3 regions of the Bradyrhizobium sp. CCBAU 11430 genome follow, and region 2 is predicted to be linked to each of the others. Evidence: riboswitches for the same ligand, from Rfam matches in the RefSeq annotation. Region 2 holds a riboswitch; each other region holds the start of a gene.
The links. A riboswitch is a leader RNA that binds a small molecule or an ion and turns the genes downstream of it on or off. The one in region 2 is predicted to bind cobalamin.
Positions count from the first base shown of each region.

Region 1 (2,263 bases), on a different contig from region 2:
AAGGTTTGGCGCGCATCCTTGACCTCGCGAGCGATCGCTCGTGGTGGAAAGGCCGGGGTTCGCTGCAATGCAGCGCACCTCGCGAGTGTCATTTGCCATGCTTGACAGGGCAATCACATGCGCCTCGTTGCCGTGATCATATTCGCGCTCATGACGGCGGCCTGCGACCAGGAGCAGGACATCACCGGCTCGACGCCGACCTGCCCGATGCGGAACTACAGCCATAACCCCCGCGACATGAACCAGTGCGTCAATGCCTGCAAATCGTGCGATCGCGGCACCACGGTCACCTGCACGACCTCCTGCACCCTCAAGGGTGCGCGCTGAGCGCACCGCCTTCTGCCTTTGTAGGGATGAAACCCGTGGAATGGGCGGTGCCTGGGCACCGGAACGATTCACATGGGTCAATCATTGAGGCAAGTGGGCAGGACGCGGAGTCCGATGGAAATGGGTATGCTCGATCCCGGCCGGTTTCTGGTGTCGTGCTCGCATTGCGATGCCTGGCCGATGGCAGCCAACGTGAAGCGGTCGAGTTGGACGGCGTCTCCACACGAGGTGCGCTTTGTCTGCACGCGCTGCCGGCGCGAGGAGACCGCGATCGTCTCGGCCTCCGGCGAATTGACCCCGATCAAGCGCGTCGATGTTCCGCCGCGCGACGTCGCTGCCGCCTGGGCCCAGGCGCAACGGGTGCGAGGGCGGACCTGAGCGGCCGGCACCTAACGGTCGATTGACTCCCGGGGCGAACGGCTCGTAAATGATCGGCGACGGTTCTCCTCATGGAGATCAAAAGGGAATGTGGTGCGGGATTGTCCCAACGCAGGGATTTGTCTCAACGCCACGGCTGCCCCCGCAACTGTAAGCGGTGAATCTTTCGTCTCATGCCACTGGGAATCTCGGTCCTGGGAAGGCGACGCAAGGTCACGACCCGCGAGCCAGGAGACCTGCCGTCAGCCGTGGTCACACGCGAAGATGTCGGTCGGGGAGTACAGACATTAGCTTCACCGGAGCAATCCATCGCTCTGCCGTGAAACCTCGTTCGCTGTGACGTGCCACTGACGTCATACCGAGGTTACCATTGTGTCCCGTCTCGTCTCTGCCGCCAGGCGCTTTGCCGCCGGCCTGCTCGCATCCGTTTCCCTGCATTCGCTCGATCCGTCCTCCGCCTTCGCCCAGCAGGCGCTTGCCGAGCAATTGCCGCCGATCGAGGTGACCAGGTCCGACGATCAGAACCGAACGCGCGCCAGGGCGATCGGCGATGGCGAGGCGGGGGTGAGGACGAATGTCGCGCCGGCAGGCAATGGCGCCGGCTCATCCGGCTCCGGCGGTGAGGCTGCCGCCGGCAGCGGCGGCATCGTCGGGGCCGCGACGACCGTCATCACGGCAGCCGATATCGCGCATTCGCCATCGCAGACGCTCGCCGAGATCATTGCGACGCAAACGCCGGGGGCCCAGATCACGACGTTCTATGGCGGCCAGATCGGCGCCAAGACCAGCGTGGACCTGCGTGGCTTCGGCGCCTTTGCCACTGCCAACACGCTGGTGCTGGTCAACGGCCGGCGGCTGAACGACGTCGACATGGCGCAGGTGGACCTCTCCACCATCCCGCTCAATTCCATCGAGCGCATCGAGGTGACGCGCGGCAATTCCGGCGCGGTGCTCTACGGCGACAACGCGGTCGGCGGTGTGATCAACATCGTCACCAGGAACGGCGTCGGCGGACCGCCCGTGACCGCGCGCATCGAGGCCGGCTTCGGCTCGTTCAACACCAGACTCGGCAACGTTTCGACCTCGCTCAATTCCGGTCCGTGGTCGACCTCGTTCTATGGCAACACGGTCAGGACCGATGGCTATCGCGACAACAATCGTTATTCGCAGCAGAACGGCGTCGGCAATCTCAACTACACCACGCCAGGCCTGACGGCCTTTCTCACCGTCACCGGCGACAATCAGGAGTTGCGACTGCCGGGCGGCCGCACCGTCGATCCCTCGATCGGCCTCAATGAGGTCGCGACCAACCGAAGGGGGACCAGCACGCCGTTCAACTATGCCAACCAGCAGGGTATTGGCGCGACCGCCGGGTTCACCAAGACCCTGGTCAACGGCGTCGATCTCATCGTCGACGGCGGCGTGCGCGACAAGAAGCAGCAGAGTGCGTTCTTTTCCAGCCCGACGCCGGTTCCGGCTTTCTTCTCGTCGACCTATGTCGGTTCCCATCTGACGACATGGTCGATCACGCCGCGGCTCAGCGTGAAGAGCCTGCTGC
Region 1 is NZ_LBJV01000050.1:94,013-96,275, forward strand. Features, by position in the region: gene XI04_RS14005 (hypothetical protein) at 118-327, shown strand; gene XI04_RS14010 (hypothetical protein) at 442-705, shown strand; cobalamin riboswitch at 749-963, shown strand; gene XI04_RS14015 (TonB-dependent receptor) at 1,078-2,263, shown strand, end outside.
Region 1: linked by a shared signal. The riboswitch ahead of XI04_RS14015 (TonB-dependent receptor) and the one ahead of XI04_RS05015 (DUF1636 family protein) in region 2 are both predicted to bind cobalamin.

Region 2 (2,263 bases):
CGCGCCGACATCGGTCTCGGGCTTGAGCAGCACGGGGTTCATGTCGGTGTGCGGTTCGACGCCTGCTGCCAGCGCCTGCAGCGCCTGGGCGCGGCCGATCTCGCCGCCATCGATGGTGACGGCGGCGTTGTTCGACATGTTCTGCGGCTTGAACGGCAGCACGCGCAGGCCGCGCCGCGTGAAGGCACGCGCAAGGCCTGCGACGATGAGCGACTTGCCCACGTCCGAGCCGGCCCCCTGGATCATCAATGCGCGCGCCATCGAACTCAGAACTCGACGCCGGCCTGCGCCTTGATGCCGGAGCGGAAGGGATGCTTGACCAGCGTCATCTCGGTGACGAGATCGGCGATCTCGATCAGCTCGTCCTTGGCGTTGCGCCCGGTGAGGACGACATGCGTCATCGGCGGCTTCGAGGTGGTCAGAAACTCGACGACCTCGGCGATGTCGAGATAGTCGTAGCGCAGCGCGATGTTGATCTCGTCGAGCACGACCATGCGCAAGCTCTCATCGAGGATCAGCTCCTTGGCCTTCTCCCAGCCGGCGCGCGCGGCGGCGATGTCGCGGGCGCGGTCCTGCGTCTCCCAGGTAAAACCTTCGCCCATGGCGTGGAACTGGCAGAGGTCGCCGAAATGGCCGGTGAGCAGGCGTCGCTCGCCGGTATCCCAGGCGCCCTTGATGAACTGCACGACCGCACAGGGGAAGCCATGGGCGACGCAGCGGACGATCATGCCGAAGGCCGAGGAGGACTTGCCCTTGCCGGCGCCGGTGTGGACGATGATGAGGCCCTTTTCGCCGCTCTTGGTCGCCATGATCTTGTCGCGGGCGGCCTTCTTCTTCGCCATTTTCGTGGCGTGGCGGGCGTCGGTTTCCTCGGCCGTTTTTGTATCCGGTTCAGGCGTCATCGGTCCCGGTCCTTCGGCTTGACAAGTGGCGGCCACCGGCAAATGGTGGCCCGGCGTTGGTTCCTGTCCTATGACAGGCGAAGAGGGAATGCGATAGGGTCCGAATCGGCAAGATTTGGGTCCAAAATGCAGCCGCCCCCGCGACCGTGACCGGAGAGATGCCCGAAGCCACTGATTCCCGCGGGAATCGGGAAGGCGGGGATCGAAGGGCAAAACCCTGCTCCGCAAGCCGGGAGACCTGCCAGCGCGGACGAGTTTTGGACCGGCGGACGGGGTGTTCCGCGACGGGGAAACGGGCCTTCTGAAGAATGGTCCGTGTGCCTCATCGCCTCCCGCTGTTATCTGGAAGAGGCGATGACCGTCACACTTCACGTCTGCATCACCTGCCGTGCCGGCGAGACGCCTGGCGAGGGCGAGGCGACGCCCGGCAAGCGCCTGCATGGGGCGATCCTCGACGCCGGCGTGCCCGAGGGCGTCAATGTGGTTCCCGTCGAATGCCTGTCGGCCTGCAATCAGGGCTGCTCGGTCGCGCTCAGCGCGCCCGGCCGCTGGTCGTATGTCTATGGCCGCCTGTCGGATGCGAATGCGCGGGATGTGGTCGCGGGCGCCGCGGCTTATGCGGCGGCGCCGGATGGTCTCGTGCCCTGGCGCAGCCGGCCGGAAATATTCCGCAAGCAATCGCTTGCCCGCATTCCCCCCATTGCCGTCGTGCCGGAGGCCGCCGAATGAACTCGCTCGCAAAAGTCCCTGTGACGGTGGTCACCGGTTTTCTCGGCTCCGGCAAGACGACGCTGATCCAGCATCTGCTCAGCAATGCCGGCGGCAAGAAGCTCGCGGTGCTCGTGAACGAGTTCGGCAGTGAGGGCGTCGACGGCGAGATATTGAAATCCTGCGCCGATGCCAATTGCCCGGAGGAGAACATCATCGAGCTCGCCAATGGCTGCATCTGCTGCACGGTCGCCGACGATTTCATCCCGACCATGGAAAAACTGCTGGCGCGGCCCGTGCGGCCCGATCACATCCTGATCGAGACCTCGGGCCTGGCGCTGCCGAAGCCGCTGCTGAAGGCGTTCGACTGGCCGGAGATCCGCTCGCGCATCACCGTCGACGGTGTGATCGCACTTGCCGATGCCGAGGCCGTCGCCGCCGGCCGCTTTGCGCCGGATCCTGATGCCGTCGAAGCGCAGCGGGCGGCAGACCAAAATCTCGATCACGAGACGCCGCTGTCGGAGGTGTTCGAGGATCAGATCGCCTGCGCCGATATCGTGCTGCTGACCAAGGCCGATCTTGCGGGCGCGGCGGGGCTTGAAGCGGCCAAGGCGGCGATTATTGCCGAGATGCCGCGCCGCGTGCCGATGCTC
Region 2 is NZ_LBJV01000007.1:40,179-42,441, forward strand. Features, by position in the region: gene XI04_RS05005 (cobyric acid synthase) at 1-261, opposite strand, end outside; gene cobO (cob(I)yrinic acid a,c-diamide adenosyltransferase) at 267-902, opposite strand; cobalamin riboswitch at 943-1,162, shown strand; gene XI04_RS05015 (DUF1636 family protein) at 1,257-1,631, shown strand; gene cobW (cobalamin biosynthesis protein CobW) at 1,628-2,263, shown strand, end outside.

Region 3 (2,263 bases), on a different contig from region 2:
GCTCATCCGGGCAGCGACATTGGCATCATGGATCTTCGGCGAAGTCCGCCGGGCAGTCGCAGCGCATTCCGAATCGGCAAGAGCGAGCCCGACATTTTGGTCGCCAGCGAGTGCTCGCGCCAGGATCGCAAGCTCACGCATCTTCTGAACAGAGAAAGCAAGCCAGCTCTTGACGTCGGACGTGAGCCCGGTCTCGAGTTCAACATCGACCGGCACATGAAGCAGCGAGCAGGATGGAGCGAGCTGTACACGGTGCTTGCCGAGCTTCGCAATCGCGGGCTCCAACCGCCGACGGAGCGACGACAGATTCGATCGCCACACATTCCGGCCGTCGATGACACCGAGCGACGTTACGAGATCTCTTCGACCGACAGCAATGATCTGATCCAACAACTCTGGCGCTCGAACCAGGTCAACGTGCAGACCCGAGACTGGGAGGCTCAAGGCGGTATCCAAATTGTCGCCTAGGTCGCCGAAATAGCTGGCAACCATGATCTTGATAGCCGGTCCCTCTTTTGCGAACCGCTTATAAGCATGTAGCAGTGATTTTCGTACCGCTTCGTCCAGATCAAGGACCAGGCAGGGCTCGTCAAACTGAACCCAACTTGCCCCTCGTTCGGCCAATTCATGCAGAACCTCAATATAGATCGGTATCAAATCATCTAGTAGGGATAGGGGCTGGAACGCGCCATCGGCACTCTTGCCGAGTTTTAGGAATGTGACGGGCCCGATCAGGACAGGGCGGGTCTGAAAGCCGAGAGCCTTTGCTTCCTCATACTCTTCGATGGGTTTGCGAGAGCAAAGTCTGAACGCCTGTCCCTTGTAAAACTCGGGAACCATGTAGTGGTAGTTGGTATCAAACCACTTAGTCATTTCCTGCGCGGGTGCGCCAGACCCCCGCTGGCGGAGACCGCAACTCGTATCCTGGTCGTCGCATTGTGATCCGCGAGCCATGGCGAAGTACGTCTTGAGGGAAACGTAGTCTCCTTTCGAGGCGTAGATCTCCGGGATAGCACCAACCATGACACTTGTATCGAGCACCTGATCATACAGCGAGAAGTCATTCGACGGAATGATCGTGACGCCGAGAGATTTCTGACGAGCCCAGTTAGCTGCGCGCAGCCCGGATGCGTCCTCGAGCAATTGCTGTTCGCTGATCTTTCCCGCCCAGTAGCTTTCGAGAGCGAGTTTGAGCTCACGCCTTGGACCGATGCGTGGCGTCCCGAGCGTAGCAACCGGAAGAGAGAGAAGAGACATAGTGTTAACCCCTGTTGGGGACAAAGGCCATGGCGGACGCAGGCAGAGGAAGTCGCGCATGCGACGGCTGCTTGGCGCACCACCGAGACACCCCGCCCGTGGACCAATACATCGTCGGGGCAGGTCTCCTGGCTTGCTGGTCATCGCTGCTGTCCGGCCTTCCCGAAGCCGTGCTGGCTTCAGTGACATCGTTGGACAGTAGCTCGCCGCTCACAGTTGCGGGGGCAGCGCCGGCATTTGCACCGGCTTCCCTCTTAGCTCCGGATCAAGTGGGATTCGGAGAACCTCGACGACTTGGATTATCGACAGGAGGACTCTTCCGTCAACCTCTCAGATCATGTGCCAAGCTAATCTGCGACATCTAGGCGAATAACCGTGCCTTTCTATGAGCAGCGCAATCTAGCAACATACGGGACGAGCAGGTTGACTTGCGTGCTAACCAGACTTCAAAGTTCATCGATTAAGTCGGCTTCGTGTCGCCAGCCATCATGTAGGCCGCACGCCGACGCCAACGATCGCGTACCAGACGGTTCAATGACGGCAAACGCACTTGAAAGGATCCACAAACTGCGGCCGATACACTGAATGGAAACATCGAAGCGTGCGCAGGTTGGAAAGTCGACAAGAGGGACATAAAACCCGTGCAACTCTCCGCCCTCTCCCTGGCACAAAGAATGCAAGCCGCTCGACATACCCAGTCTCTCTTGCTCGGTATGTCCAGCTCAGCCAATTGAAGCTGTCGCGGGCTAGGGAAGTTAGCGGCGCGTGACATAGAGGGGAGCGGCTGCCCGCGCGGGATAGCCACGGGTGCCCCGTCGCCTCTCCGTAAACTTCTTGCGCCCGCTCATAGCAGCTTCAAGGTTGCCAGCTTTGAAAGATGTACGGATGAAACGCGATAGGCCGAGGGTTATGAAGAGAATGTCGGGAAGACCCGCGCTATGGCTTGCCCTGGGCGGACTTCTAATGTGCCTAGCCTGGCCGGCTGCCATGAGCAACACCATTGGCG
Region 3 is NZ_LBJV01000068.1:58,345-60,607, reverse strand. Features, by position in the region: gene metE (5-methyltetrahydropteroyltriglutamate--homocysteine S-methyltransferase) at 1-1,257, opposite strand, end outside; cobalamin riboswitch at 1,359-1,561, opposite strand; gene XI04_RS27440 (nodulate formation efficiency C protein) at 2,245-2,263, shown strand, end outside.
Region 3: linked by a shared signal. The riboswitch ahead of metE (5-methyltetrahydropteroyltriglutamate--homocysteine S-methyltransferase) and the one ahead of XI04_RS05015 (DUF1636 family protein) in region 2 are both predicted to bind cobalamin.